2 regions of the Dactylosporangium sp. NPDC006015 genome follow, and region 1 is predicted to be linked to the other one. Evidence: riboswitches for the same ligand, from Rfam matches in the RefSeq annotation. Region 1 holds a riboswitch; the other holds the start of a gene.

The links. A riboswitch is a leader RNA that binds a small molecule or an ion and turns the genes downstream of it on or off. The one in region 1 is predicted to bind glycine.
Region 2: linked by a shared signal. The riboswitch ahead of gcvP (aminomethyl-transferring glycine dehydrogenase) and the one ahead of gcvT (glycine cleavage system aminomethyltransferase GcvT) in region 1 are both predicted to bind glycine.

What each region holds. Positions count from the first base shown of each region.
Region 1 is NZ_JBEXUD010000053.1:26,683-42,166, reverse strand. It holds gene ABZ321_RS49655 (polysaccharide lyase family 7 protein) at 1-432, opposite strand, end outside; gene ABZ321_RS49650 (CARDB domain-containing protein) at 768-4,379, shown strand; gene ABZ321_RS49645 (hypothetical protein) at 4,535-5,419, shown strand; gene ABZ321_RS49640 (DUF3662 and FHA domain-containing protein) at 5,931-6,623, opposite strand; gene ABZ321_RS49635 (cellulase family glycosylhydrolase) at 6,857-8,284, shown strand; gene ABZ321_RS49630 (amidohydrolase family protein) at 8,338-9,483, opposite strand; gene ABZ321_RS49625 (lytic polysaccharide monooxygenase) at 9,550-10,608, opposite strand; gene ABZ321_RS49620 (L-serine ammonia-lyase) at 10,809-12,155, opposite strand; gene ABZ321_RS49615 (glycine cleavage system H protein) at 12,161-12,553, opposite strand; gene gcvT (glycine cleavage system aminomethyltransferase GcvT) at 12,559-13,620, opposite strand; glycine riboswitch at 13,778-13,871, opposite strand; gene ABZ321_RS49605 (sigma-70 family RNA polymerase sigma factor) at 14,000-15,484, shown strand, end outside.
Region 2 is NZ_JBEXUD010000004.1:233,426-248,909, forward strand. It holds gene ABZ321_RS09600 (DUF1501 domain-containing protein) at 1-668, shown strand, start outside; gene ABZ321_RS09605 (TetR/AcrR family transcriptional regulator C-terminal domain-containing protein) at 628-1,269, opposite strand; gene ABZ321_RS09610 (peroxiredoxin-like family protein) at 1,342-1,896, shown strand; gene ABZ321_RS09615 (YciI family protein) at 2,015-2,353, shown strand; gene ABZ321_RS09620 (hypothetical protein) at 2,462-3,505, shown strand; glycine riboswitch at 3,596-3,690, shown strand; gene gcvP (aminomethyl-transferring glycine dehydrogenase) at 3,767-6,598, shown strand; gene ABZ321_RS09630 (DUF5999 family protein) at 6,620-6,829, opposite strand; gene ABZ321_RS09635 (chorismate-binding protein) at 6,962-8,146, shown strand; gene ABZ321_RS09640 (substrate-binding and VWA domain-containing protein) at 8,192-9,907, opposite strand; gene ABZ321_RS09645 (peptide deformylase) at 10,071-10,574, shown strand; gene ABZ321_RS09650 (type III PLP-dependent enzyme) at 10,564-11,685, opposite strand; gene ABZ321_RS09655 (IucA/IucC family C-terminal-domain containing protein) at 11,725-12,909, shown strand; gene ABZ321_RS09660 (septum formation family protein) at 12,910-13,644, opposite strand; gene ABZ321_RS09665 (IucA/IucC family protein) at 13,722-15,173, opposite strand; gene ABZ321_RS09670 (hypothetical protein) at 15,398-15,484, shown strand, end outside.

The DNA.
Region 1 (15,484 bases):
GCACGTCCAGATCTGCAGCCGGGTGCCGTTCGCCGAGCTCTGCCCGGTCGCGTCGAGGCACTTGCCGGAGCCGGCGTTGACCAGGGTGCCGTTCGAGGCGGTCCACTGCTGCGCCCCGGTGCCGTTGCAGTCGTACAGCTGGATGAGCGCGCCGTTCGCGGTCGACGCGGCGGTCACGTCGAGGCACTTGCCGAGCGCCTTGATGGTCGTGCCGTCGACGGTCCAGGTCTGGGCGGCGGTGCCGTTGCAGTCGTAGAGCTGGACCGCGGTGCCGTTGGCGGGGCTGGCCGCGGCCACGTCCACGCACTTGCCGCCGAGTCCCGTGATGGGTCCCGCGGTGGCGGCGTTGGCGTCGGTACCGCCGAGCGTCACGGCGAGAACCGCGGTGGTCGCCACCAGGAGGGCTGCGCCGGCGAGGGTGGGTCTGTTCATGGGGGTGTCCCTTGCGGAAGCGGGGCGGGGGATTAGGCAAAGTGGTTAACAATAAACACTCCTATCAATGCCTTGTCAATGAACCGGTGTCGCGCATGTTGACGAACCGTCAGCCATCTGAAATCTTGGATGCCCAGCGACGCAAGAAATTTGCATAACCCGTCAAGATTTTGTGCGCCGCTGTGCAAGCCGCGTAGCAGTCGACCGCCACCGCCTGCTCCGTACACCTCACCGTCCGTCCCCGCCGCCGCGACCAGACAAGCTCCGACAGCCCGCTGGACGTCCTCCCGCGGGCTCGGTGCGTCGCGCCCCCCGCCCCGAGAGGCCAAGACGTCATGAGAACTCGAAAGACCAGGTGGCGGCTCTTTGCCGCGGTCCTGGCGACCGCGGTCATCGCCGCCACGATGCCCCCGGCCGCGCAGGCCGCCGGCGGGCCCAACCTCGCCCTCGGCAAGTCCGTACAGGCCAGCAGCTCCAACGGCCCGTACGGCACCGGCAACGTCAACGACAACAACGCCGGGTCGTACTGGGAGAGCACCAACAACGTGTTCCCGCAGTGGATCCAGGTCGACCTGGGCGCCAACACGGCCATCGACCAGGTGGTGCTGAAGCTGCCCTCGAACTGGGGCACCCGCACGCAGACCCTGGCCGTGCAGGGCAGCGTCAACGGCACCGCGTTCAACGACCTGTCGCCGTCGGCCGGGCGGGTGTTCAACCAGTCCGCGCAGAACGTGGTGACCATCAACTTCACCGCGGCCAGCGTCCGGTACGTGCGGGTCACCATCTCCGCCAACACCGGCTGGCCCGCCGCGCAGCTGTCGGAGTTCGAGATCTACGGCGCCGCGGGCACCGTCCAGCCGCCGACCGCACCCGGCAACCTCGCCTACACCCAGCCCGCGTCGGGCCAGATCCGGCTCACGTGGACCGCGTCGACCTCGGCGGCGGGCATCGCCAGCTACCAGGTCTTCGCCAACGGCGCGCTGCGGGCGACGGTCGGCGGCAACGTCCTGGTGTACACCGACACGCAGCCGGACACGGCGACGGTCGAGTACTACGTGAAGGCGACCGACCCGGCGGGTAACACGTCGGCGGAGAGCAACCACGTCACCCGGACCGGGACCACCCCGCCGAACGGCACGAACCTGGCCCAGGGCAAGGCGATCGAGGCCAACTCCTCGGTGTTCTCGTTCGTGGCGACCAACGCCAACGACGGCAACGTCGGCTCCTACTGGGAGTCCAACGGCCTCCCCGGCATCCTGACGGTGAAGCTCGGCTCCAACGCCGACATCAGCTCCGTCGTCGTGAAGCTCAACCCCGACACTGCGTGGGGCCCGCGCACCCAGGCGATCCAGGTCCTCGGCCGCGAGCAGTCCGCGACCGGGTTCACGTCGCTGAAGGCCCGCGCCGACTACGGCTTCAGCCCGACCGGCAACCAGAACACGGTGTCGATCCCCGTCAGCGGCCGCGTCGCCGACCTGCAGCTGCAGATCTTCACCAACAACGGCGCCCCCGGCGGCCAGGTCGCCGAGCTCCAGGTCATCGGCACCCCGGCGCCGAACCCGGACCTCGTCGTCACCGCCCTCACGTGGTCGCCGTCGGCCCCGACCGAGGTCACCCCGGTCACGGTCTCCGCGACGGTGCGCAACGCCGGCACCGCCGCTTCCGCCGCCACCACGGTCAACGTCAACGTCGGCGGGGCCTCCGCCGGGACCGCCGCCGTCGGTGCGCTCGCCGCCGGCGCGTCCACGACCGTCACCGTCAACGCCGGCACCCGCGCCATGGGCAGCTACCCGGTGTCCGCGACCGTCGACCCCGCGAACACGGTCGCCGAGCAGGACGAGTCCAACAACGCGTTCACCGCCTCGTCGCAGCTCGTCGTCGCCCAGGCGCCCGGCCCGGACCTGCAGGTGCTGGGCGTGTCGTCGAACCCGGCGAACCCCGCGGTCGGCGCGGCCGTCAGCTTCACCGTCGCCGTCAACAACCGCGGTACCACCGCGTCCGGCGTCAACACGGTCACCCGCGTCACCGTCGGCGGCACCACGCTCAACGGCACCACGGGCTCGATCGCGGCCGGCGCCACCGCCAACGTCGCGATCAGCGGCACCTGGACCGCGACCAGCGGCGGCGCGACCATCACCGCGACCGCCGACGCCACCGGCGTGCTCACGGAGACCAACGAGAGCAACAACACCTTCACGCAGTCGATCGTCGTCGGGCGGGGCGCGGCGGTGCCGTACACCTCGTACGAGGCGGAGGCCGGCACCTACCAGGGCACCCTGGTGACCGCCGACTCGCTGCGCACGTTCGGGCACACCAACTTCGGCACCGAGTCCTCGGGCCGCGCGTCGGTGCGCCTCAACAGCCAGGGCAACTACGTCGAGATCACCTCGACCAACCAGGCGAACTCGATCGTCGTGCGCAACTCCGTCCCGGACTCCGCTTCCGGCGGCGGTCAGGACTACACGATCAGCCTGTACGCCAACAACGTCTTCGTCCAGAAGATCACGCTGTCCTCGAAGTACAGCTGGCTGTACGGCACGACGGACGACACCGAGTCGCTGTCGAACTCGCCGCAGGCCAACGCCCGCCGCCTGTTCGACGAGTCGCACGCGCTGCTGGCGTCGTCCTACCCGCCCGGCACCAAGTTCAAGCTGCAGCGCGACGCCGGTGACACCGCGTCCTTCTACTACATCGACCTGATCGACCTGGAGCAGGTCGCGCCGGCGCTCAGCCAGCCCGCCGGGTGCACGTCGATCACCACGTACGGTGCGGTCCCCAACGACGGCATCGACGACTCCGCCGCCATCCAGCGCGCCGTCAACGACGACATGAACGGCGTCATCAGCTGCGTCTGGATCCCGGCCGGCCAGTGGCGGCAGGAGCAGAAGATCCTGTCCGTCGACCCGACCCGCGGCCAGTACAACCAGAAGGGCATCCGCAACGTCACCATCCGCGGCGCGGGCATGTGGCACTCGCAGCTCTACACGCTCACCGAGCCGCAGAACGTCGTCGGCAACATCAACCACCCCCACGAGGGCAACGTCGGCTTCGACATCGACGACAGCACGCAGATCTCCGATCTCGCGATCTTCGGCGGTACGACCAACCGCGCCAACCGCGGTCACGGTCTGAACGGCCGGTTCGGGAAGAACACGAAGATCAGCAACGTGTGGATCGAGCACGTCAACGTCGGCGCGTGGGTCGGCCGCGACTACAGCGACACCCCCGCCTACTGGAACCCGGGCGACGGTCTCGAGTTCACCGGGATGCGCATCCGCGACACGTTCGCCGACGGCATCAACTTCTCCAACGGCACGAAGAACTCCCGCGTGTTCAACTCCTCGTTCCGTACCACCGGCGACGACTCGCTCGCCGTCTGGGCCAACCCGCGGGTGAAGGACGCGGCCGTCGACATCGCCCACGACAACCACTTCACCAACAACACCGTCCAGCTGCCGTGGCGCGCCAACGGCATCGCCATCTACGGCGGCTACGGCAACGGCATCGAGAACAACCTCGTCTCCGACACCATGAACTACCCCGGCATCATGCTGGCGACCGACCACTCCCCGCAGCCCTTCAGCGGCACCACGGTCATCGCCAACAACGGCCTCTACCGGTGCGGCGGCGTCTTCTGGAACGAGGACCAGGAGTTCGGCGCGATCACGCTCTTCCCGTCGTCGCTCGACATCGTCGGCGTCACCATCCGTGACACCGACATCTTCGACTCCACGTACGACGGCATCCAGTTCAAGAACGGCGGCGGCAACATGCCGAACGTCGCGATCACCAACGTGCGCATCGACAAGTCCAACAACGGCGCGGGCATCCTCGCCATGTCCGGCGCGCGCGGCAACGCCAACCTGACGAACGTGACCATCACCAACTCCGCCGACGGCAACATCGTCAAGGAGCCCGGCTCACAGTTCGTCATCACCGGCGGCTGATCATCCGTTCCGCTGCGGCGCGGGCCCGTCCTCCTCCGGGGGCGGGCCCGCGTTGCGTTTGTGTCGGCTGGGTGACCGTCTGTCAACCGCCTGGGTCGATGGGCCGTCCGATATACGCGGCACGGCGCCGCGTCCGTCCTGGAAGGAGCCCGCAGATGCTCCGCTTCTCGTTCTTCGCTCTGACCGTCGGGGCCGTCCTGCTGCTGCCGTCCGCGGCGGTCGCGGCCACCGACCTGCCCGCACCGACCGTCACCGGCACCGCCATCGGCCCCGCCTCCGGCGCCGGCCCCGTGACCCTCATCGGGGTCCGGACCGGCCGGCACGCCGCGTACGACCGGACCGTCTTCGACTTCACCGGTGGCACTCCCGCGTACCGCGTCGAATACGGCCGGCTCGAGCACCAGGCCCGCGACGAGGCGATTCAGCTCTCAGGCCCCGCCGACCTGGTGATCGTCTTCCAGGGCCTCGCCGGCGTCCGGGACATGGCCACCCGCAACCCGCGCCTGCCGACCCTGCTGCAGATCAAGTCGGGCGGCTTCTTCGAGGGGTACGCGAGTTTCGGCCTCGGCCTCGCCGACCGGGTTGGCTTCCGCGTCCTCATCCTGCACAACCCGGAGCGGATCGCCGTTGACGTCGCCCACCAGCCGTCGCAGCCCTTCGGCACGACCACCGTCGCGCGCACCGGCACCGCCCCCGATGCCGTGGTCGCCGCGGTGCGGTCGGGCCGCCACCCTGGCTACGACCGCCTGGTCTTCGACATGGCCGGCCCCGACCTGCCGACGGTGTCCGTCTCGTACGCGTCCACCGGCCCGACGATCCGGCTCACCTTCACCGGCAACGGCTCACCCACGCAGTCGCCGCACGCGTCGTACACGGGCCCGGCCGATCACACGTTCGACCTGCCGTCCCTGCGCGCCCTGCACTTCACCATCATTGGCGCCGGCCTCATGACCGCCGACGTCACCACCGCCCACCGCAACGGCTTCCGGATCATGCTGCTCCAACACCCGACCCGCGTCGTCCTCGACGTCCGAACCTGACCGCGGCGGCCGGTGATGGCTGCCGGGGGCTCACGTTCTCCACGCCCATGATCGAAGGACGGGAACCGCCGCGCGGCTCCACGTCCTTGATCGAAGGACGGAACCGGCTGTCCGCGCGGCCAGGGCCGTCCTTGGATCACGACGGCGGGCGCAACATTCAACGCGATGGTCCCGGAGCGCCCGCTGCTCGTGATCGAAGTCGTCCGGTGGCTGTGTGGACGGCCGAGGTCGTCCTTGGATCAACCGCGACCGGGTGCTCGCTGCCAGGTCCGCCTTGGATCACGAGACGGTGGGCAACGGGCCGACGGGGGCAGGCGGGGGCAGGCAGTGGATGCGGCGCTCGGGCTGCCCCGCGTCTCGGCGCGGGCAGCGTGCCGCGCAGCGGCACATCGGGAGGGATACGGGGTGGGCGGGGCCGCCGGGCGTTCCTCTTGTCAGCGACCCTAGCACCACGCTGCAAATCGTCGGCGTGTCGTGTGAGGTCGGGATGACTGGGTGTGAAGAGAGGTGGTCAGGACGGGGGGTGCTCGACGCGGACGGAGAGGCGGGTCGTGCCGATGACGATCTCGTCGCCGGGGTTGACGGTGACGGTGGTGACCTTCTGGCCGTTGACCCGGGAGCCGTTGGCGGAGCCCAGGTCGGTCAGGGTGAGCCGGTTGCCGTCGAAGTCGAGGCGGGCGTGCTGGCGGGAGGCGCCCGTGTCGGCGAGGCGCAGGTCGGCCTGGTCGCCGCGGCCGATGACGGTGCTGCCGCGCTGGACGGCGTGGGCGTAGCCGTCGTCCGTGACGAGGCGGACGCCGCTGTCGGGGCCGCGCCGGGTGCGCTGGTCCGCGCCGGTGTACACCTGGGCGTCGACGCGGAAGAGGCCGGTCTCCAGGTTCTCGCCGCGGGACACCTCGACGAGGATGTCGCCGTAGACGGCCCAGCCCTGCTCGCCGATGTACTCGGCCTGCGACTGGGCGAGCTCGCGGGCGAGGGCGGCGGCGTACGCGGCCAGGCGCTCGTGGTCGGCGGGGGACAGGACGATCACGTAGCGGTTGGGGACCAGGATGCGGCCGCCGGGGATGCTGGTCTTCCCGGCGTTCGCCTCGGTCTGCATCGCGTTGAGGATCTCCACCGGGTGGACGACACCCTTGAACACCTTGGCGAAGGCGCCCTCGACCAGACCCTCGAGACGCTTCTCAAACCGCTGCAGTCCGCTCACGCCGACACCTCCGCTCCGCTCCGGCGTCGCCGCGAGCCACCCTGCGCCTATGGTGAGCGGGCCTGCGGCCCGCTCACGCCTCAACGGTAGCGGGCATGAACGTTTCACGACCGTCGTGGTGCCGACAAGGCCGGCGGCAAGGGTGCTGAGCTGGGGAAAGGGCCAGGTCAGAGATGTCCCGGGACATCGGTGTAACTGGCGTCACCCGGAAGGAGCACCCAGGATCGCCGGTCATGAAGGTCTTGCACAAACGTGGACTCCTCGCGGTGGGCGCCGCCACCGCCCTCGCGGTCACCGGGATCATCGTCCTGCCCGCCGTCAACGCGTCCGCGGCCAGCGGCTGCCGTGTCGCGTACACGGTGAACCAGTGGCCGGGCGGGTTCACCGGCAACATCACGATCACCAACCTCGGCGACGCCGTGAACGGCTGGACGCTCGGCTTCACGTTCCCCGACGCGGGGCAGAAGGTCGGGCAGGGCTGGTCGGCGACGTTCAGCCAGAGCGGCGCCGCGGTCACCGCCCGCAGCCTGGACTACAACGGCGGCCTGGCGACCGGCGCGTCGACGAGCATCGGCTTCAACGGTACGTGGACCGCCGCCAACCCGACGCCGGCGACGTTCACGCTCAACGGCGTGACCTGCACCGGCGGGGTCACGAACAGCCCGACGCCGTCGAAGTCCCCGTCGAGCAGCCCGTCGCCGAGCACCAGCCCGAGCACGCCGCCGCAGGGTGGCACGCCGCTCGCGGCCAACGGGCAGCTGCACGTCTGCGGCGTCAACCTCTGCAACCAGAACAACAAGGCGATCCAGCTGCGGGGCATGAGCACCCACGGCATCCAGTGGTTCGCCTCCTGCGTCACCAACGCCTCCGTGGCCGCGCTTGCCGACGACTGGAAGGCCGACCTGCTGCGGATCGCGATGTACGTGCAGGAGCAGGGCTACGAGACGAACCCGGCCGGGTTCACCAACCAGGTCAACCAGTACGTCGACCTGGCCGAGTCCAAGGGCATGTACGCGATCATCGACTTCCACACGCTGACGCCGGGTGACCCGAACTACAACCTGGACCGGGCCAAGACGTTCTTCGCCTCGGTCGCGCAGCGCAACGCGAACAAGAAGAACGTCATCTACGAGATCGCCAACGAGCCCAACAACGTGTCGTGGCAGGGGATCAAGTCCTACGCGGAGCAGGTCATCCCGGTCATCCGGGCGGCCGACCCCGACGCGGTCGTGATCGTCGGCACCCGCGGCTGGTCGTCGCTCGGCGTGTCCGACGGCACCGACGAGTCCGAGATCGTGTCGAACCCGGTGAACGCGCAGAACATCATGTACACGTTCCACTTCTACGCCGCATCGCACCTGGACAACTACCGCAACGTGGTGTCGCGGGCGGCCGGCCGGCTGCCGCTCTTCGTGACCGAGTTCGGCACGGTCACCTACACCGGCGGCGGCAACGTCGACCTCAACAGCAGCGCCGCATGGCTGGACCTGCTCGACTCGAAGAAGATCAGCTACGCGAACTGGACGTACTCGGACGCGAACGAGAGCAGCGCCGCGTTCAAGCCGGGCACCTGCTCGGCGGGCAGCTGGACGAACCCGAACCAGCTGACCACCTCCGGCGCCTTCCTCCGCGGCCGGATCCGCACCGCCGACAACTTCTGATCCACCCGCGAAACAGGGGGCGGGACGCGCGCGCGTCCCGCCCCCGACGCACGTCAGACCAGCAGGGCGAAGTCCCGCTTCACCACGCGGCCGTCCACCAGCACGGTCCGCACGTCCGACGCGGTCACGCACGAGACGACCGCGCCCGCCCGGTCGCCCCGCAGGTGGCCGAGCCCGTCCAGGAGCAGCAGGTCGGCGCGTCCGCCCGCTTCGACGGTACCGACGACGCCGGCGAGACCCACGGCCCTGGCGCCGTCGAGTGTCGCCGCGAGCAGCAGGTCCCCGGACGGCGGCACCGACGCGGAACCCGTCGCCAGCCGGGCCGTGCGCAGCGTGTCCCGCAGCGGCTCGAACAGGTCCGGCGGGTTGTTGATCACGACGTCGACGCCGAACGCGGGCCGCGCGCCGGCCTCCGCCAGCCGCCCGTACGCGGACCCGCCGTGCCCCATCACCGCCTCCACCGTCGGCGTCACCACGACGGCCGTGCCCGACTCGGCGAGCAGCTTCGCGTCGTCGGCGGTGACCGCGTTGAGGTGCACGAGCTGCAGGTGCGGGCCGAGCAGCCCCTCGTCGTGCAGCCGCCGCACGCACGGGCCGGCGACGTGCGCCGCGACCATCACGCCGAGCTCCCGGCCCCGCCTGATCGCGGCGGCGGCGGTGTCCCAGTCGCCGTACTCGGGGCCGAGGATCGACAGCGCGCCCGTGACCCGGCCGGTGGCGCGCCCGAGTGAGGCGGGGTCGCAGAACCCGACCACGGCGCGGATGCCGGACGTCTCGAACGCCTCGACCACCGCGTCGGTGTGCTCGGGGGAGTGGGTCGCGTTGCTGTAGTCGAAGACCGTGGTGACGCCCGCGTTGAGTGCCGCGCGGGCGCCGAGGAGCGTCGCCCGGCCGGCGTCGGCGGGGGACATCGCGGCCAGGGCGGCGCCGAGCACCTCCACGAAGTACCGGGACATGGGCATGTCGGCGCCGGAGCCGCGCAGCGGCGCCTGCCACACGTGCCGGTGCGCGTCGACGAACCCCGCGGTCACGGTGAGCCCCGTCGCGTCGATGACGTCACACGAGGGATCGGCCTGGGCGGCGAGCGAAGGACCGACGGCCGTGATCACGCCGCCGGTACAGAGAACGTCGGTGCCCGGCAACTCCGGACCGTTGCCGGGCACGACGTGAGCGTTCTGAATGAGCACCTGACGATGCACGTACACCTCCGAGAAAAGCTTTCATGAAAGCTATCTCGAAAGTCATGTGCTCCGCAAGGCGCGGGGTCAGGTGGCGGTGCAGGTCACCGCCGGTGCCGAGTTGGTGCCGTTCCAGGAGCCGTTGAAGCCGAAGCTCGTGGACTGCCCGGCGCCCAGCTTGCCGTTGTAGCTCACGTTCGTGGCCGTCGAGACGGCCCCGCTGGACGTGATCGCCGCGTTCCAGAACGAGGTGATCGTCTGGCCGTTGGCCCAGGTCAGGCGGACCGTCCAGCCGTTGGTCCCGGCCGCGCCGGCGGTGACGGTCACGTTGGCGCCGAAGCCGCCGCTCCACTCGCTGGTCTTGGCGTAGCTCGCCGAGCAGCCGCCCGGCGGCACCGAGACCGACGCCGACGCCGACGGTGACGTCGACGGCGACCGCGAGGCCGACGGCGACGTGGAAGGCGACCGCGACGGCGACGCGCTGTTCGAAGGCCCGGGCCCACCGGTGAAGATCACGTCACTGCAGAAGTAGTACGACTGGTCCAGGTGGCTGGCCTGCCAGATCGTGTACATGACGTGCCGGCCGGTCCGGCTCCCGGCGTTGACCTGCGCCTGGTACTGCGGCGCCGGCGCGTACCGCCCGGTGCTGTTGACCAGTTCGAGGCTCGCCCACGTCAGCGGCTGCGTGGTCGGGTCGAACCCCTGCTTGGTGATGTAGACGCGCAGGTAGTCGGCGCCGTGCTGGGCGGCGTCGGTGAGGGTCAGCGTGAAGTTGTTCGGCTTCGTCGCGGCGACCCACGCCCCGACGGTGTCCATGGAGGCGTACCGGCCGTTCTGCGTACGCCCACCGCTGCACAGCTGACCGTCGGGGATGGCGGCCTGGTGGTTGCCGGCGACGCCCTCACGGTAGAGGCCGTTCCAGTTCCACATCGTGTCCGGGTTGGCCTGCCAGGCCTGGGCGCACATCGGGTCGGTCTGGGACATGTTCGGGTTCTGGAAGTCGCTGCCCCACCTGGCCCAGCAGCCGTAGTTGCGCGACGGCGGGTCGGTGACCGAGCCGTGCGCGGCGGCGGGACTCTGCGCGACGACGACCGCGGCCACCGCGGCGGCCAGGGTGGCGACCGCGCCGATGGCGAACGGTCTCATACGGGCTGAAAGTTGCACTGGGAACTCCGTCACGTCGATGCGAGTTGCATGCATGGCGACGCCTGCGGCGCAGCTCAGATGCTGTCCGCGGCGCTGTGCGGCTCCCACCTACATGATACCCGCGCCATGGATCACCGTGAATGGACAGGTCCCCGAGCGCCCATGCGCACACGCGATCCAGCCACGGGGGAACTACAGTCTCAGCACTCGATGACGGTGACGGCCAGGCCGCCGCGGGCGGTTTCCTTGTACTTCACCGACATGTCGCGGCCGGTGTCGCGCATGGTGCGGATCGCCTTGTCGAGGGTGACCTTGTGGCTGCCGTCGCCGTTCAGGGCGAGACGGGCGGCGTTGATGGCCTTCACGCTGGCGATGGCGTTGCGTTCGATGCAGGGGATCTGGACGAGGCCGCCCACCGGGTCGCAGGTGAGGCCCAGGTTGTGCTCCAGGCCGATCTCGGCCGCGTTCTCCACCTGGGCGGGGGTGCCGCCGAGGACCTCGCACAGGCCGGCGGCGGCCATCGCGCACGCCGAGCCCACCTCGCCCTGGCAGCCTACCTCCGCGCCGGAGATGGAGGCATTGCCCTTGATGAGGATGCCGATGGCGGCGGCGGTGAGGAGGAAGCGGGCGACGCCGTCGTCGGTGGCGCCGGGGACGAAGCGCGTGTAGTAGTGCAGGACGGCGGGGATGATGCCGGCGGCGCCGTTGGTCGGGGCGGTGACGATGCGGCCGCCGGAGGCGTTCTCCTCGTTGACGGCGAGGGCGTAGAGGTTCACCCAGTCGAGGACCTTCAGCGGGTCGGCGCCGTCGGCGGAGGCCTTCAGGTCGCGGTACAGTGCCGGCGCCCGCCGCGGCACGCGCAGCCCGCCGGGCAGGACGCCGTCGCGGGAGCAGCCACGGTCGACGCACGCCTGCATGACGGACCACAGGTGCAGCAGCCCGGCCCGGGTCTCGGCGTCGGGGCGCCAGGCGCGTTCGTTGGCGTACATGACGGCGCTCACCGGCAGGTCCAGCGAGGCGCACAGGGCCAGCAGCTCGCCGCCGGTCGCGAACGGATGCGGCAGCCGCGTGGTGTCGGGCACGATGCCGGTGTCGCCGACCACGAAGCCGCCGCCGACGGAGAAGTACGTCCGCTCGAGCAGCGGCGCGCCGTCGGCGGAGAAGGCGGCGAACCGCATGCCGTTCGGGTGCTCGGGCAGCGACTTGCGCCGGTGCAGGACGACGTCGTCGTCGACGGAGAACGCGACGGCACGGCCGGTGGCGAGGCGGAGCAGGCCGGTGCGGCGGACGTCGTCGACGCGTTCGTCGGCGGTGTCGGTGTCGACGGTCGCCGGGTCCTCCCCGAGCAGGCCGAGGACGACGGCCTTCGCGGAGCCGTGGCCGTGGCCGGTGGCGCCGAGCGAGCCGAAGAGCTCCGCCCGCACCCGGGCGACCGGCAGCCCGTCCAGCGCCGACGCGAAGCGGCGGGCGGCGCGCATCGGGCCGACGGTGTGCGACGACGACGGGCCGATGCCGACGGAGTACAGGTCGAACGCGCTCAGCGCCACCGGGCTCACCCGACCAGGGCGGCGTAGGCGGCGGCGTCGAGCAGCTCGGGGGCGGCGCCCGTGAGGCGGAGCGTGAAGAGCCAGCCGCGCCGGTACGGGTCGTCGTTGACCGCTCCCGGTTCGGTGGCGATGAGCGGGTTGACCGAGACGACGACGCCGTCGGCGGGCGCGACGAGGTCGCTGACGGACTTCGTCGACTCGATCTCCCCGCACGGCTCGCCGGCGGTGACCAGCGTGCCGACCTCGGGCAGCTGCACGTAGACGATGTCGCCGAGCGCGGACGCGGCGAACGCGGTGATGCCGACGACGCCGTCGGAGAACCACTCGTGGTCACGCGTGTAGGACAGGTGCGACGGGATCGCGGACATGGCGCTCATCTCCGGCTGGTTCGACGACATGACGTTCACTTCGGCGGTGCGACGTAGAAGGGCAGTTGCACGACGGTGGCCTCGACGCTCGCGCCGCGGACGTCGACGGCGAGCCGGGTCCCGGGCTCGGCGAGGGCGGACGGCACGTACGCCATCGCGACGGGATGGCCGAGGGTCGGCGACAGCGCGCCGCTGGTGACGGTGCCGGCCACCGCGCCGGTCGCCGGGTCGAGCACCTGGTAACCGGCGCGCGGCGCCCGCCGGGATCCGGTGACGAGCCCGGCCAGGACCTCGACCGGCGCCGAGTCGCGCTGGCGGCGCAGGGCGGCGGCGCCGACGAAGTCGCGTTTGGAGAAGTCGACGAGGCGGGCGAGGCCGGCCTGCAGCGGGGTCCGCCGGACGGACAGCTCGTGCCCGTACAGCGCCATCCCCGCCTCGAGGCGCAGCGTGTCGCGGCAGGCCAGCCCCGCCGGCGTCGGGCCGCGGTCGAGCAGCGCCCGCCACACGGCGACGGCGTCATCCGGGCGGCAGTAGACCTCGAAGCCGTCCTCGCCGGTGTACCCGGTCCGCGCCAGCAGCACGTCCCGCCCGGCGAGCGGGAACGGGCGGATCGCGTAGTACCGCAGCGGCCCCGGGTCGAGGATCGACGCCGCCGAAGGCCCCTGCACGGCGATCAGCGCCCAGTCGGCGGACGTGTCGCGGACGGTGACGTGGAAGCCGTCGGCGTGCTCGCGGAGCATCGCGAAGACGACGGCGGTGTTGGCGGCGTTCGCGACCACCAGGTAGCGCCGGTCCGCGAGGCGGTAGACGACGAGGTCGTCGAGGACCCCGCCGGTGTCGTGGCACAGCATCGTGTACCGGGCGCGCCCCACCTCGATCGCCGACAGCCTGCCGACGAGCGCGTAGTCGAGGAACCGGCCCGCCTCGGCGCCGGTGACCTCGAGCTGGCCCATGTGCGACAGGTCGAACAACCCGGCGGCGCGCCGCACCGCGTGGTGCTCGGCGAGGTCCCCCTGGTAGCGCAGCGGCATGCGCCAGCCGGCGAAGGAGGTGAAGGTGGCGCCGAGATCGCGGTGCACGTCGAAGAGCGGTGTCACGGAGGCTCCCTGGGTCCGGATGCCGTCGCGGACGGCACCCCTGCTGGGTGACCTCCCCGCTCTGTCATCGGAGCCTGAGAGCTTCGCCGCCCGCGACGAGCGGGACGGTTTGCACCGTGGGCGCAGGACACGGATCGTCCTGACTTTCCAGAGTCGCCTGACCGCGGCGGTACCGATGCCTGAGAGATTCTGGGGAGAACGTTGCTCCTTCGGCGCCTCGGACTGACCGAGGGCTCTCCCGTCGCGGGTCGTGCAGCGCGATATGCGGTTGTGGTCAGGACCGTAAGTCCCGCCGCACCGCCCCGTCAAGCCCGGAAAGTGTTATGACACGAGACCGGAGGGGGTCCGCCAGAGGGTGAAGGAACAGACGGGAACGACAGTGGCACAGTCCGACGAGGTCCTCGTGGCGGCGGCCCGCGACGGTGACCGGGCCGCCGTGGAGGCCCTCGCCGCGCGCTACCTGCCGCTGGTCTACTCCGTCGTCGGCCGCGGCGCCGACCGGGACCTCGACGTCGACGACATCGTCCAGGACGCGATGGTCCGGGTCGTGACGGGGGTCTCGACGGTACGGCAGGCCGGGCGTTTCCGGTCGTGGGTGGTGACGATCGCCCTGCGGCAGCTCGCCGACGCCCGCGCGGAGGCCCGCCGGGCCAGGCTGACCCGCGGCGAGGACCAGCCGGACGGCCTGCCCGACACCGCCGACCCGTCGGCGGACTTCGTCGGCCTCGCCGTGCTGCGGCAGGTCCTGGACGTCGAGCAGCGGGGTATCGCGGAGGCGGCCCGCTGGCTGGACCCGGCGCACCGCACGGTGCTGTCGCTGTGGTGGCTGGAGGCCGGTGGTCACCTGACCCGCGCCGAGGTCGCCGACGTCCTCGACCTGCCGGCCGCGTACGCCGGGGTGCGGGTGCAGCGGATGCGCGAGCAGCTCGACGTGGCCCGTTCGGTGGTCCGTGCCCTGGACGCGTCGCCCGGCTGCCCGGCGCTGCGCGAGGTGGTGGCCGGCTGGGACGGCGAGCCGGACCCGTTGTGGCGCAAGCGGATCGCCCGGCACGTCCGCGACTGTCCACAGTGCACGGAGCGGTCCCGCCGGCTCCCGGCGGCGGAGGGCCTCCTTGCCGGCCTGCCGCTCCTGGCGCCCCCACCGAAGGCGGCCGCCGGCGGGTGGGCGCTCAAGGCCTTCGCGCTGGCCGGCGGGGCCGCGGCCCTGGCGCTCGCGCTCGTGATCGGCGTGACGGTGTGGCGGCAGCCCGACGAGCCGCGGCGGGAGGTGCCGGCCGCCCGGCCGCCCGCGACCGCCCAGGCGCCCGCGCCGTCCTCGCCCGCCGCTTCCCCGGCCGCACCGTCCCCGTCCGTGCCGCCGTTCTTCGCCACCGTGCCCGCGGTGCCGAAGGTGGCCGAGTTCGCGCCCGCGGGTGCGGTGCGCCAACAGCAGCGGGTGGCGGGCCGCGACAACGGGCAGAGCACCCGGTACGGCGACCGGTCCGTCTGGATCTTCGGCGACACCACGCTCAAGGACCCGTTCGGCTTCCTGTCCAACAGCGGCGCCGCCACGAAGGACCTCGACGCGTCCGACGGCATCGACCTCACCTCCGGCAGCCCCGTCGCCGTCGACGCGTCGAAGCCGCCGGTCGAGCTGATCGTCCGTAGCGGGACCGAGCTGGAGTACGAGCGGACCCACCCGGCCCGGTTCGCGTTCTGGCCCGGTCCTGTCGTCGCGGACCCCGCCCGAGGCCGGATCCTCGTGTTCTACGGCAAGCTGTGCCGCGCCGCCGACCCGTGCACCGGCCCCATCGGCAAGGGCCTCGGCACCGGCATCGCCGCGATCGACATGGGCACCGGCGCCGTCACCCGCCTCACCGCCGTC
Region 2 (15,484 bases), on a different contig from region 1:
TCTCCGGCAACGACGCCAAGACGCCGATGGCCGCGACCATCGCCAAGCTGTTCGACGGCGCCCCGGCGGTCATGGCCGACCCGGCCCGCGCCGTCAACGCCACCCTGGGCACCGTCGCCGCGCTCGGCGCGTACACCCCGGCGGCGACCTACCCGTCGACCGCCCTCGGCAAGGCGCTGTGCGACGTCGCGCGCCTGGTGAAGTCGAACGTCGGCCTGATGGCGGCCACCGTCGACTTCGGTGACTGGGACATGCACGAGGGTCTCGGCGGCCCGGTGAAGGGCCAGCGGATGCACGACCACCTGACGGAGCTCGCCCTGGCCCTGGCGGCGTTCGCAACCGACCTCGGCGACGCGTTCAACCGCGTCACCCTGGTCACGCTCAGCGAGTTCGGCCGGCGCGTCGCGGAGAACGGCTCCCGCGGCGTCGACCACGGCAACGGCAACGCCATGCTCCTGCTCGGCGGCAACGTCCGCGGCGGCCGCGTGCACGGCATCTGGCCCGGTCTCGCCCCGGCCAAGCTCACGGCCGGCGACCTGACGTCCACCACCGACTACCGGTCGGTGATCGGCGAGCTGCTCCAGCGCCGCTGCGGCGTCGGGTCGCTGACGGGCATCTTCCCGAACGTCACGCCGTCCTCGTACGAGCTGGCCCTGGCCCGCCGCTGATGCCGGCGAGCAGGAGGGCGAGACCGCCGCGGAACTCCTCGTCGGCGCCGACCTGACGGGCCGCCCCGCCGAGCTGCCGCATGTGAGGGAACGCGGCGGGGTCGAGCCCGGCGATGGCCGCCGTGCCGGGGCCGGACAGCGGGCCGAGGTGTTCGAGCTGGATCGCGCCGACGAGGTACGACAGCAGCCCCCGCAGCGCGACGACCCTGCGCTCCGGGTCGGTGACGGTCTCGGCCAGGATGCCGGCCACCGTCTCCGACCAGCGCAGGATGGCGGGTGACCGGTGCCGGTGCGTCATGGTCAGCGGGACGACGGCCGGGTGGGCGCCGACCGCGACGCGGACCCGCTCCACCATGACGGTGACCCGCTCCTGCCAGCCGCCGCCCTCCGGCGGTGCGGGGTCCACGGCGCCGAGCACCAGCTCGACGACGAGGCCTTCGAGCTCCTCGCGGTCGGCGACGTACCGGTACAGGCTCATCGTGCCCATGCCGAGCTGCTGGGCGACGGCGCGCATGGTCAGCCCGGCCGGCCCGTCACGGTCGAGCACCGCGAGCGCCGCCGCGGCGATCTGCGCGGATGTGAGTGATCGCGGTCGAGGCATGGCACTTGACAGCGTACGTCATACGCCTACGCTTGCCCGTAAGAGTACGTTGTACGCTTACGCGGAGGTGTCATGCTCGTCGTCGATTCCCGGCGCCTGCAGGTCGTCGTGGGGGAGCCGGTCGCCGTGCCGGACCCGTCGCTGCTGGTGCACCTGCAGTTCCGCCGCTTCGCCGGCTGCCCGGTCTGCAACCTGCACCTGCGCTCGATCGTCCGCCGCCACGCCGAGATCACCGCGGCCGGCGTCCGTGAGGTCGTCGTGTTCCACTCCACCGCGGCGGCGCTGCGCGAGCACGTGACGGACCTGCCGTTCCCGGTCGTGCCCGACCCGCAGAAGCGCCTGTACCGCGAGTTCGGCGTCGAGTCCTCCCGCCGCGCCCTGCTCGACCCCCGCGTCTGGCCCACGATCCTGCGCGCCGTGGCCCGCAGCACCTGGGCCCTGCTCCGCGGCCGCGAACGCCCGCCGTCGCTCACCCCGGCCGGCGGACGATTCGGCCTCCCGGCCGACTTCCTCATCGCCCCCGACGGCACCGTCCTCGCCGCGAAGTACGGCGAGCACGCCTACGACCAGTGGTCCGTCGACGAGCTCCTGGATCTCGTCGAGCGGCACGGACCCGGCACGCCCTGACCGTGTAGGACTGGCACCGACGGAAATTTGTCGCGGCGGGTTGTCGGATCCGGGGCGGGCCGTTCGTAGGACGGGTGAGCGGCGGCCGGAGGGGCCGCCGGAGGCGAGGAGGAACAGGATGCCGCACTACCTGGTCTCGTTCGACGAGGGGTGGATGAACGTCGCCGAGAAGGACGTGCCCGACGTGACGAAGGCCGCGCAGGAGGTGGCGCAGGACGCCCGCGACGCCGGCGTGTGGGTGTTCGGCGGTGGGGTGCCGGCGCAGCCCGCGACGGTCGTGGCCGCGGACGGTTCGGTCACCGACGGCCCGTTCCCGGAGACCAAGGAGCACATCGGCGGGTTCGCGCTCCTCGAGGTGCCGGACCGGGACGAGGCGGTCCGGTGGGCGGCCAGGTTCGCCGCGGCGTGCCGTTGCACGCAGGAGGTGCGGGAGCTGGCCGCCGGCGCGGCGGACTGACCCGGCACGGCGGCGCTGCGCGGCGATGGTGCGCTGCGGGTCGGACACAGGGTGCGCGTACTGTGCGCGCAGGTCCGTGAGGATCGGGGGCCGACCCGAGGAGGATCATTGAAGCGCAGCGCCGCGCTGGCCGTCGTCGCCGTCTTGGCGGTCAGCGGATGCAGCTCGCCGGGCAAGGGCAGCGCCGCACCCGCCTCGGGGACGCCGAGCGCGACGGGCGCGACGGGCGGGTCCGGCGCCGGCGGCCTGGGCGCCGCGAGCCAGTCCGCGTCCGCGCCGAGCGGGGCGTGCACGATCTTCCCCGCGGACAACGTGTGGCACGCCGACGTGTCGAGGCTGCCGGTGCACCGGGACTCGGCGGCGTGGGTCGGCAGCATCGGGGCGCAGGCGCACGCGCACCCGGACTTCGGCTCGGGGCTCATCGACGGCGCGCCGTTCGGCATCCCGGTCACGACGGTCGGGCAGGGGCAGGCCGGCGTGAAGGTCAGCTTCGAGTACGCGGACGAGAGCGACAAGGGCCCGTACCCGATCCCGCGCAACGCCAAGGTTGAGGGCGGGCCGAACGCCGACGGGGACCGGCACGTCATCGTGCACGACACGGCGGCCTGCAAGGTGTACGAGCTGTACGCCGCGCGCCCGAACGCGGACGGATCGTGGAAGGCCGGCTCCGGGGCGGTGTTCGACCTGCGCCGCAACGACCTGCGCAAGGCCGGCTGGACGTCGGCGGACGCCGCGGGCCTGTCGATCCTCGCCGGGCTGCCGCGCGCCGACGAGGCCGCCAAGGGCAGGATCGACCACGCGATCCGGTTCACCGCGCCGCGCACGAGGAACGCGTACGTGTGGCCCGCCCGGCACGCGGCGTCCAGCAGCGTCGACGCGAACCTGCCGCCGATGGGTGCCCGGTTCCGGCTGAAGGCGTCCGTCGACATCTCGAAGTTCCCGGCGCAGGCGCGGGTGGTGGCGCAGGCGCTCAAGCAGTACGGCGCCGTCCTCGCCGACAACGGCTCGCCGTGGTTCTTCTCCGGCACGCAGGACGACCGGTGGAGCAACGATCAGCTCAACGCGCTCAAGGGGCTGAAGGGCAGCGACTTCGAGGCGGTGGACGCCAGCCTTCTGATGGTCGACGCGAATTCAGCCCGCTGTAAGCCATGAACCTAGCGTCCTAGGATGCGCTACGCGCTGTGGTGTGGACCACGGGCGCGTGACCATGGTCAAAGAACCGGTAGATTAGGCATCGCCGGCAATACCCGCGCGGGAGAGATCGTCTGAGTTCAGGGCGACGCCGAAGGGGCAAATCCTCCCCGGAACCTCTCAGGCAGAAGGACCGCGACGGGTTGGCACCTCTGGAGGCCACACGACAGAGGGGGAGGGACGTGCGCAGCCCCGACCCCCGGATCCGAAAGAGTGTGGCCAATGACCAGTTTCGCCAGCAGGCACATCGGACCGTCGCCGGACGAGCAGACGACGATGCTGAAAACCGTCGGGTACGACTCCGTCGAGGCGTTGATGACGGCGGCCATCCCCGGCTCGATCCGCTGGCACCAGCCGCTCCAGCTGCCCCTGGCCGCGTCCGAGGCCGAGGTGCTGGGGGAGCTGCGCGCCCTCGCGTCGGCGAACCGGACGCTCGTCAGCATGATCGGCCTCGGCTACTACGGCACGCACACGCCGCCGGTCATCCTGCGCAACGTGCTTGAGGACCCGTCGTGGTACACGGCGTACACGCCGTACCAGCCGGAGATCAGCCAGGGCCGCCTCGAGGCGCTGCTCAACTTCCAGACGGTGATCACGGACCTGACGGGGCTGCCGGTCGCGGGCGCGTCGCTGCTGGACGAGGCGACCGCCGCCGCTGAGGCGATGACCCTGGCGCGGCGCTCGTCGAAGGTCAAGGCCGACGTGTATGTCGTCGACAGCGACGTCCTGCCGCAGACCCTCGCCGTCATCCGGACCAGGGCGGAGCCGCTCGGCATCGACGTCCAGACGGTGGACCTGCGGACCGAGGAGCTGCCGGCGGAGTTCTTCGGCCTGCACCTGCAGTACCCCGGCGCGTCCGGCGCGGTCCGTGACCTGGCGGACATCACCGGGCAGGCGCACGACAAGGGCGCGATCGTCACGTTCGCCGCCGACCTGCTCGCGCTGTGCCTGCTGCAGGAGCCGGCGGCGTTCGGCGCGGACGTCGCGGTCGGCAGCGCGCAACGGTTCGGCGTGCCGATGGGCTTCGGCGGCCCGCACGCCGGCTACATGTCGGTCCGCAAGGGTCTGGAGCGGACCCTGCCGGGGCGGCTCGTCGGCGTGTCCAAGGACGCGGACGGCGCCCCCGCCTACCGGCTCGCCCTGCAGACCCGTGAGCAGCACATCCGGCGGGAGAAGGCGACCAGCAACATCTGCACCGCGCAGGTGCTCCTCGCGGTCACGGCCAGCATGTACGCCGTCTACCACGGCCCCGACGGGCTGCGGGAGATCGCGTCCCGCACGCACGACATGGCGGTGCGGCTGGCGGCGGGGCTGCGGGCCGGCGGTGTCACCACCGAGCACGAGGCGTTCTTCGACACGGTGACGGCCGTCGTACCGGGGAAGGCGAAGGACGTCGTCGGTGCCGCCGCGGACCGGGGGATCAACCTGCGGCAGGTCGACGCGGACCGGGTCGGCATCGCGTGCGACGAGACGACGACGTTCGGGCACCTGCGTGACGTGCTGGCCGCGTTCGGTCTCGCGCACGTCGACGTGACCGCGCTGGACACGGCGGACGTGGTGCCGGCCGAGCTGCGCCGCACCAGCGACTACCTGAGCCACCCGGTGTTCTCCACGCACCGGTCGGAGACCGCGATGCTGCGGTACCTGAAGCGGCTCTCCGACATGGACTACGCGCTCGACCGGGGGATGATCCCGCTCGGGTCGTGCACGATGAAGCTCAACGCGACCGTGGAGATGGAGCCGATCACCTGGCCGGAGTTCGCCAACGTGCACCCGTTCGCGCCGGCGGCGCAGACGCAGGGCTACCGGAAGCTGATCGGTGACCTGGAGCGGTGGCTGGCGGAGGTCACCGGCTACGACGCGGTGTCGCTGCAGCCGAACGCGGGGTCGCAGGGCGAGCTGGCGGGCCTGCTCGCGATCCGCGCCTACCACCAGTCGCGGGGCGACACCGGGCGGGACATGTGCCTGATCCCGTCGAGCGCCCATGGCACGAACGCGGCGAGCGCCGTGATGGCGGGCATGCGGGTCGCGGTGGTGGCGTGTGACGAGCTGGGCAACGTCGACCTCGGTGACCTCGAGGCGAAGATCGAGCTGCACCGGGACCGGCTTGCCGCGATCATGGTGACGTATCCGTCGACGCACGGGGTGTACGAGACGGGGATCTCCGACCTGTGCGCGAAGGTGCACGAGGCGGGCGGCCAGGTGTACGTCGACGGTGCGAACCTCAACGCGCTGCTCGGCTACGCGAAGCCGGGGCAGTTCGGGGCGGACGTGTCGCACCTGAACCTGCACAAGACGTTCTGCATCCCGCACGGCGGCGGCGGCCCGGGTGTCGGTCCGGTCGCGGTCCGTGCCCACCTGGCGCAGTTCCTGCCGTCGCACCCGATCCTGGAGGAGGACGGTGTGGCGGCTCCGGTCGGGCCGGTGTCGGCGGCGCCGTGGGGGTCCGCGGGGATCCTGCCGATCCCGTGGGCGTACCTGCGGCTGATGGGCCCGGACGGGCTGACGAAGGCGACGGCGACGGCGGTCCTCGCGGCGAACTACGTGGCGGCGCGGCTGCGGGAGCACTACCCGGTGCTGTACAGCGGCAGCGAGGGCCTCGTCGCGCACGAGTGCATCCTGGACCTGCGCACGATCACGAAGGCGACCGGTGTGAGCGTGGCGGACGTCGCGAAGCGGCTCATCGACTACGGGTTCCACGCGCCGACGATGTCGTTCCCGGTGTCGGGCACGCTGATGGTGGAGCCGACCGAGAGCGAGGACCTGGCGGAGCTGGACCGGTTCTGTGACGCGATGATCGCGATCCGTGAGGAGATCGACCGGGTGGCGTCCGGGGAGTGGCCGGCGGGGGACAACCCCCTGGCGGGCGCGCCGCACACGGCGGCGGTCGTCACCGCGGACGAGTGGGCGCACGCCTACCCGCGGTCGCTCGCCGCCTACCCGGCCGGCGTGACGGTGGCGAAGTACTGGCCGCCGGTGCGGCGGATCGACGACAGCTACGGCGACCGGAACCTGGTCTGCTCGTGCCCGCCGGCATCAGCCTTCGAGGAGTGAGCGGCTACGGAGCGTGATCGCTCAGGCGGCTTCGACGAGGACGTGCATGGCAGGGCCGCGGTGCGGTTCGATCACGCTGCAGTCAGGAAGCAGCTCTCCGGTGTCCTCGAAGACGATCACTCCGTTGCACAGGAGGCTCCACCCCTGCTCGGGGTGCGAGGCCAGGATCCTGGCTGCTTCGTGGTCGGAGTCGTGGGCCGAGGGGCACGCTGGTTGGTGCTGGCAGAGCATCCGGGGTCTCCGTTTGAGAGGTTCTGGTGGGGCCTGTGGGGTTGTTCACATGACCAGTGATGCACGCTACTACGGCCAACGACACGAATCCGCACATGTGACGGCACAACTTGGGGATAATCCGCCATTCGTATGAGCCCATTAGGACCGGTCGTCGGGTATTGGCCCGGGACGGTGGATCTGCACCCTCCCGGGTCGGAACCGGCGTGCCGGCCGCACGTTTGGGAGCGTTCCCGGCTGGAGTGGCGTTCCCGCGACGGCGGTGACCCTCTGCAACTGCTGGAGGCGTTCCTCGTCGACGCCGGATTGCCCGTCTCCGACGTGTCACGGTCACGGACGGTGACGGACGGGGTGTGTGGCGCGGCGGTGCTCCTGGCGCCGCCGTCGGCCGTGGCGTCGCCGGCGCCGGGCGTGCCGGACCTCGTCGCGGTCGTCTACGCCCACACCCCGCCGCCGTACGCGTTCGCGGGGCCGGCCATGCCCGGCGACGGCCGGGTGGGCCCGTGGACGCCGAGCTGGACCCCGGGGGAGCACGCCGCCGCGGTCGAGGCGGTCCGGGCGGCGATCGCCCGCGGCGACGTCTACCAGGCCAACGTCGTCGGCCACGCGAGCGCCCCGTTCGCCGGCGACCCCCGCGCCGCCCTCGCCAGGGTCGCGGCGCTGCCGGGCGCCCGCTACGGCGGGGTGCTGTCCGGCGCGGACGGCGGCTGGTGGGTGGCGTGCGCGTCGCCGGAGACGCTCGTCGAGGTCGCCGGCGGCCGCGCGGTGACCCGCCCGATCAAGGGGACCCGCCCGGCGACCGCGCAGGGCCGCGCGGAGCTGCTCGCGTCGGCGAAGGAACGCGCCGAGCACGTCATGATCGTCGACCTGGAGCGCAACGACCTGGGCCGGGTCGCCCGGACCGGCAGCGTCCGCGTCGACGAGCTGTTCGCGATCCGCCGCTGGTCGCGGCTGTGGCAGGCGGAGTCGACGGTCAGCGCCGACCTGGCGCCCGGCGTCGGCCTCGCCGGGCTGCTGGGTGCCGTGTGGCCGGGTGGCTCGGTGACCGGCGCGCCGAAGCTCGCCGCGATCGACGTCGTCAGCGCGCTGGAGCCGGTCGGGCGCGGCCCGAGCATGGGCGCCGCCGGCTGGATCGGCCACGGCGCCGACGGCAGCCTCCGCGTCGACCTGGGGCTGACGATCCGCACCGTCGCCGTCGCCGACGGTCTCGCGCACGTGTGGGCGGGCGGCGGCATCGTCTGGGACAGCGACCCGGTCGCCGAGGTCGCGGAGGCCGCCGCGAAGACCGCCCCGATCAAGGCGGCCCTGAGCGCCTGACGGCGGGCCGGTCCGCTCTCATGGTGAGCGGACCGGCACCAGGCGTCAGACCTTGCCGAAGATGGCGGTGAGGAGGACCTCGTTGATGTCGAACGCGGTCTTCGACGTGTAGAGGGTGCCGCCGCTGACCCGGGAGATCTCCTGCAGCGCCGCGAAGTCCGCGTCGTTGCCGTACCCGACGGTCACGATCGGCACCTTCTTGTCCGACGCCGCGTTCGCCTCGAGCTTCGGGCGCAGCTGGTCGAGGCTGAGGCCGCCGGTCGGGTCGTCGTTCTTCCCGTCGGTCATCAGCACCACCAGGTTCGTGGCGCCGGGCTGGTACGCGTCGACGACGGCCTGCTGGGCGGCGGCGGCCGTGTCGTACAGGCCGGTGTCGCCGACCGGGGTCAGCTTGTCGATCGCGGCGACCATCTGCTCCCGGCGGGACTTGCCGCTGAGCTGGTCGCCGACCCGGCCGATCGGGATCAGGGGCCTGTAGTCCTGCTGGCCGTTCTGCCGGGTGGAGAACACCCACAGGCCGGCGTCGACGTCGCCGTCGAACAGCTGCACGGCCTGCCGGGCGGCGTCCTTCGCCAGCTGCATGCGGTTGCGGCCGGTGCCGGGGACCTGCTCGGCCATCGAGCCGGAGATGTCCAGGACGATGAGGACGTTGGTGGGGCGGGTCAGCGCCGTCCACGAGTCCATCGACTGCTTGACCGACTCCGGCAGCAGCACCGCCCGCGGCACCGTCTTGATCTTCGCGCTGAACGCGTTGTCGGCGCTCAGCGCGGTGCCGGCGTCGCGGTTCGGGTCGCGGAACCCGGCGTCGAGGAACGCCTTGCGCCCCTGCGGCCCGCGCAGGTACGCGAGGAACTGCCGCGCCGTGTCCTGTTTGTCCTTCTCCGCCCAGGGCGCGTCGAGGATCAGGTACGGGTTGTCGGCGTCGGCGCTGCCGTTGGACGGGTATACCGCGACCAGCGGCACCTTCGGGTTGGTCTTGTTGTAGGCGAGGACGTCCTGCTCGAGGGCGGGGAACGCCGACACGTACTGCAGCGCGGCGGTGTCGCCCTGACCGTCGGCCTTGGCCAGGTCGGCGAGCAGCGCGGCGGTGGTCGGGGTGTAGACGGCGCGTTCCTGCTTGAGCTTGGCGAGGGTCGCCTGCTCGTCGGCGGTGACCTCACCGTCGTCGTTGCCGTCGAGGATCGCCATCAGGGCGAGCAGGCCCGCGGTCGACTGCAGCGGGTCGCTCATCCCGAACTTGAACTTGCCCCAGTCGCCCTTGCCGTACTTCGCCCAGCCCTGCGGGTCGGCGGCGACCTTGTTGATGACGTCCTGCCACGACAGCTCGCCGCCGGGCCAGCCGAGCGCCTCCGCCATCGGCTTCGGCATGGCCAGGACCGACGGGGTGCGGGCCAGCATCGGCTGGAGGTCCGGCATCATCCGCTCGGCGATCGCCGCCGTCGACGCCCGCCGCACCCACGCGGTCGAGTCCGGCACCCACACGTCCGGCGGGGAGCCGGTCTTGGTGTCCCAGTCGGTGCCGAGCGCCTGCGCCATCGACGCGGTCTCCCGGGCGGTGACCTCGACACGGCCGCAACGCCCCGCGACCGCCGGGTTGCTGTCCGTCCACGACTTGGCGAGGGACTGCAGCAGCGGCGCGGTGCTCGGCGACGCGACGATCTTCGCGGTGACCGTCCCGTTACAGGACGGTTGCAGCAGCCGGACGCCGCCGTAAGCGGCGCCGCCGGCGACGAGCGCGGCAACGACCGCGCCGATGATCACTAACCGGCGTCGTGATCGGCGCTGAGCTGGGCTCTTGCGGTGTGACCGCACGTCCGCCCTGTCGGCCTGGTAGGCCATGGGTGTGCCTCCGGGGGTGGGAAGTCGGCACAGTTTAGGCCCTCGTCAACGATCGTTCACGCCGCCCCGAAGTAGCCTGTGACGCGTGACGATCCGACCGATCCGCGTGCTGGGCGATCCCGTGCTCCGCACCCCCTGCGAGACCGTGACCTCGTTCGATGCCGAGCTGCGTGCGCTCGTGCGTGATCTGCTCGACACGGTGACCGGTGAACCGGGCCGTGCCGGGGTCGCCGCGCCGCAGATCGGGGTGGGGCTGCGGGTGTTCTCGTACGCGGCGAACAAGCAGGTCGGCTACCTCGTCAACCCGACGATCACGGCGCTGGACGGGGCCCAGGACGGCGAGGAGGGCTGCCTGTCGATCCCGGGGCTGTGGTTCCCGACCCCGCGGGCGATGCACGCCACCGTCGAAGGGTTCGACGAGCACGGCGAGCCGGTCACCGTGTCCGGCAGCGGCCTGCTCGCCCGGGCGCTGCAGCACGAGACCGGCCACCTCGACGGCGTCCTGTACGTCGACACGCTCAAGGGCGACGCCCGCCGGCAGGCGCTGCGCGCGGTCCGGTCCCAGTTCGCGCCGCGCGTCACACGGTGATGAACTGCGGGTGGGCGTGGCGCAGGAAGTCGTGGTGCGCCACCTCCCACCCGTAGGCGCCGGTGCCGGCGAAGACGAGGACGTCGCCGGCCCGCACCGACGCGACCGCCGCGTCCCGGGCGAGGACGTCGCGCGGGTTGCACTGCTCCCCGGCGACCGTGACCGTCGCGTCCCGCACGCCGGGCCGTTCGAACGGGTAGGGCCACGCGTCGACGGGCAGCACCGTGAACGGGTGGCTGTACCCCCACGACGCCGGCAGCCGGAAGTGGTGGGTGCCGCCGCGGACGACGACGAACCACTGGCCGTGGGTGCGTTTCACGTCGACGACCTCGGTGGCGTACCAGCCTGCGGTCGCCGCGACGAACCTGCCGGGCTCCACGACGAGGGTCGCCCCGTCGGGCAGCCGCAGCCCGGCGAGCGCCCGCTGGAACACCGCCAGGTCGAACCGGCCGTCTCCGGCGATGTCGACGCCGAATCCGCCACCGACGTTGATGACGGGCGCGGTCACGCCCCACCGCTGCGCCGTGGCGCCCGCCCAGGCGACCGCCTCGCGGATGAACGCGGCGTGCGCGGCGGCGTCCAGGTTGTTGGACACCGCGTGCAGATGGAAGCCCTGGACATTCCGGGCGATCGAGAACGCTTCCGGCAGGAGCGCCTCGTCGATGCCGAACGCCGTCGGGACGCCCGCCATCGCGTGGGTGCCCGGCAGCGCCGGGTGCGTCCGGTTGACCCGCAGGCACACCTTCGCACCGCCGTACACCTGCAGCCGCCGCAACTCGTGGAGACTCTCGACGTTCACGGTCGCGCCCGCCTCCACCGCGGCGCGCAGGTCGGCGTCGGTCTTCGCGGGTCCGCTGAAGATCGCCGGCAGTCCGGCCGCCGCGCGCAGCTCACCGCCGGAGGCGACCTCGAAAGCGTCGACGTGCCCCCGCAACGCCGCGACGACGTCCTCGTTGCCGTTGGCCTTCATCGCGTACGCGATCCGGGTCCCCGCGGGCAGCGCGTCGCGGAGCGCGGCCACGTTGGCCCGCAGCCGCTCCCGGTCGTAGACGTAGGCGCAGACGGGACGCCCGGCGCCGCGTATGGCGGCGGCCACGTTGGGGGGAACCACGCTTCGACTCCAGTTCACGCACCGGTAGGCTGGCCGGCGATGCAGCTCGACTCCCGCGACCCGATCGCCCTGTGGCAGTACGCGGAACGGTATCTCGGCGTCGGGACCCGGACCTACAGCCCCTACGCCGGCGACCTCGACATCTCCGACGTCCACCACCCCCAGCTTGGCGCGGAGTCCTTCCAGCTCCCGACGTTCCAGGTCCCGTCGCTGCGGACCGCGGCGTCCGGGCTCGTCGAGTCGTCGCTGCCGCTGCTGTACGAGGGCCTGCTGCCGGTCCATCCGGACGCCCTGGGCGCCCCCGACCTGGTGGGCCGCGCCGAGCTGCTCGCGTCGCCGCGCGGCCCGTCGCTGACCGCGGTCCCGTCCGCGAACGCCCGCACCGTCTTCGTCACCGCCGTCGACGGCCGCCCGGTCGAGCCGCACTTCGTGAAGCTGCACTACCCGCGCCGCCTGTCCCGCTTCACCCGCCGGCTGCGCCGCCCGATCATCGAGCTGCAGCTGTGGGTGTCCGACCACCTCGTCGCCGCCGGCACCCCGGTCCTGCCGGAGGTCGCCGGCGGCTGGTTCGGCACCGGCGACGACGCCTGGGGCTATCTGCTTCGGGCGGCCCGCCCGCTCGCACCCGCCCCGGCGTGGACGGTGCCGCTGTTCGCGCTGTACGGCCGAGACCTGCACCACCCGTCGGACCCGACCCTGCTGGAGCAGCTCGTCGTCCGCTCCGGCGAGGACCCGCTGACCTACGTCGCGTCCCGGATCGTGGCGCCGATGGTCCGGCTGTGGTCGGAGGTGGCCCGCACGACCGGCTGCCCCCTGGAGACCCACGGCCAGAACACGCTGTTCGCGTTCGACGCCGCCGGCGACGAGACCCGCATCCTGTACCGCGACTGCGCCATCTACGTCGACGCCGCCCACCGCGCCCGCCTCGGCCTGACCGACCCGCTGCCGCCGACGAACGTCATCCCCCGCGACGTGCCGATGGCCGCGGACGAGGTGTTCAGCCTGACGTACGACAGCTTCATGGGCCACCACGCCCTGTCCTACGTCGCCGCCCTCGCGTCGTCGCTGTGGCAGGTCCCGCCGGCCGCCCTGCACGCCGCGGCCCGCGAGGCCTTCACCGCGCAGGACCTGCTCCCCCCGACGGTCTTCTACTACGACAACGTCCTGTACGACAACGGCGACTGGAAACTCGTCGACACCGGCCAGCACCCCGACTGGCGCTGATCACCGCGGCAACGGCCCGCCGCCGAGCCCTTGCACGCTGCCGCGGAGCGTGTCGTGCCGCCCGGCCGGATCGGGCACCTCGGTGACCAGGCACAGCTCGTTCTCCCGGGAGAGCCAGGCGACCCGAAGGTCGGCGCGCTGCCGGAGGTCGGGCAGACCGAGGTACGCGGCGGCGACCTCCCGGCAGTCCGCGTCGGTGTCGTCACCGGGGGCGACGGTGCCGACGAACTCCGCGGCGTGGCTCTGCGTGCACTCGCCGAACAGGTACTCCTGCTCCTCCTCGTCGTCCCCGCCTGTGTCGGTGACGAGGCACGTGATGGCCAGCCGCCGGTCGCCCCGCATGCCGTCCTTCATGCTGCGGGTGCTGCCGACGGGACGCCCGCCGGTGCCGGCGGTCTCCGCGACCGCGCACAGCAGCCGCCCGCGCACAGGGTCTTTGTCGCGCAGGAGCCCGTAGATGGTGCGCGACTGCTCCCACGGCCCACCGAGGAACGACTCAGCCTCCTCCCGGCAGCGCTCCTCGGCGCCGGCCTCGGTCAGGATCGCGATCGCCTCGTAGTCGTGCGGCTCGTCACAACCGACCGCCCGCACCGCTCCCGTGTCAGGCAGGATCCCCGCGGCGACAGGCGCCGTGTAGCACCCGAGCCCGCCCTCACCACCCGTCTCCCGCCACCACAGGAACACCGCGCCGGCAACGGCCAGCACCAATACCACCACCAGAGTCTTCGTCCGCACGCAGCGGGACGGTAGCGCCCCACCCTCCCATGATCAAGTGCATTTCGACCCCGATCGTCGGACGCGGCGGGCCGGGGTCAGCGCAGCGGGTTGGGGATGTGGCACCACAGGTCGTGCAGGGGGTCGTCGGCGAGGCGCATCGCGGTGGTCGCTTTCAGGGGCCAGGTGTCGGCGAAGCAGGCCTTGCGGTCGTCGGGGTCGGTGACGGTGGCGCGCAGGGTCGCGGCGACGGTGTCCCAGGCGGCGGTGGCGTGTTCGGCGCCGAGGGCGTGGACGAGCTCGGTGAGGACGGTGGACAGGGCGGCGGCGAAGAGCTTGGTGCGCAGCTCGTCCTCGTCGTCGGTGGGCAGGGCGCCGATGAGTGGGGGCATGGGGAGCCCGGCGCGGTCGAGGCGGGGCCGGTGGACGTGGAGACCGCCGAGGTCGCGGTACCAGATGGTGGTGGGGCGGCCGTCGCGGAGCTCGACGAGGGTGTTCTGGCCGTGTGCCTCGAGGGCGACGCCGTCGCGGAGCAGGGCGAAGAGCGGTGGCAGCATCAGCCGGACCAGGTGGCCGAAGAAGGTGGGGGTGAGCAGGTCGGGGCGGTGCGGCAGGACGGCGAGGGGCACGACGAACGCGTCGGGCGGTGGGGCCTGACGCCAGACGGCGCCGAGCGTGCGCTGCGGGTCGCCGTGGTCGTCGAGGACGGTCGCGGTGGTGGTCTCGCGCAGCACCCGCAGGCCGGTGGTCCGGGCGGCGAGGGCGGCGACGAGGTCGGATGCCAGGGGCCCATTGTGGACGGCGGCCGCGGACAGGGTCCGCACGGCGCTGGTCATCTGGACCTCGACCGCGGTCTTGAGGTGCTCGCCGGGGGTGTCGTGCGGGGCGAGGGTCCGCAGCGACATGAGGGGTGCGGCGGGCAGGTCGCGGCCGGTGTCGCGGACGAGGCCGGTGGCGAGCGCCCGGTCGAGCTGCCATGGGTGCACGGGCAGCAGCGGCGGGCGGGGAACGCCGTTGGTGTGCCACCTGGCGGGGTCGACCTCGACGATGCGGAGCCGGACGGTCGGGTGGTGCTCCGGCGCGTACGCGAGCACGTCGGCGGTGCTCATGCCGATCCTGGTGCGGCAGCACGGGTGCAGCGGATGCCCGTCGACGACGGACTGCTCCAGCGAGACGAGGTCGTGCGCCGCGCCCTGGGCCGGGGCGGTGGCAAGGGCCAGGGCGAGGTTGGCGACGCTGTTGTCGAGCTCGCGGGCGAGCCGGTCGGCGTGGCCTGCCGGGCGCAGCGCCTCGAGGAGGCGTGCGGGGTGGGTGTACGCGACGCCGCCGGCGATCACCTCGGCGGGCGCGGCGTCGTACAGGTGCCGCGGCGGCGAGCCCAGCTGCCGCGGGTCGACAATGCCTTCCCGCCACAGGGCGCCCCACAGCCGTCGCAGCACACCGGCCCGCGCCGCCGGCAGCATCCGCAGGTAGGGCTCGACCAGGTCCGGCCGGATTTCGCGCAGCACGCGCAGCGTCGTCGTCTCGTCGGGTGCCACCAGCGCTTCCACCCTCAAATCCTAGCATCCTAGGACGCCTTAGGCGACGTGCCTGACGGCACGCCTTTCAAACCCCTGTCTCCGACAGGGGGCGGGGCGGAAGTGGCGGTTGGGAGTCGCGTCGTCCGATCGGTCGGACTTGTCGCGGCGGTCATCGGGCTGCCCGTTCACCTGCGGTGATGCTGTCATGTACAGGAGGATCAAGCGTGGAGCACGGACGCTTCGGGAGGCACCACATGGAGATTCGACAGTTGTCGTCGGCCACGCACGCCGCTGTGCCGGTCAAGGCGACGAACACACCCGCGGTCGAGCCGGTCGCGCCG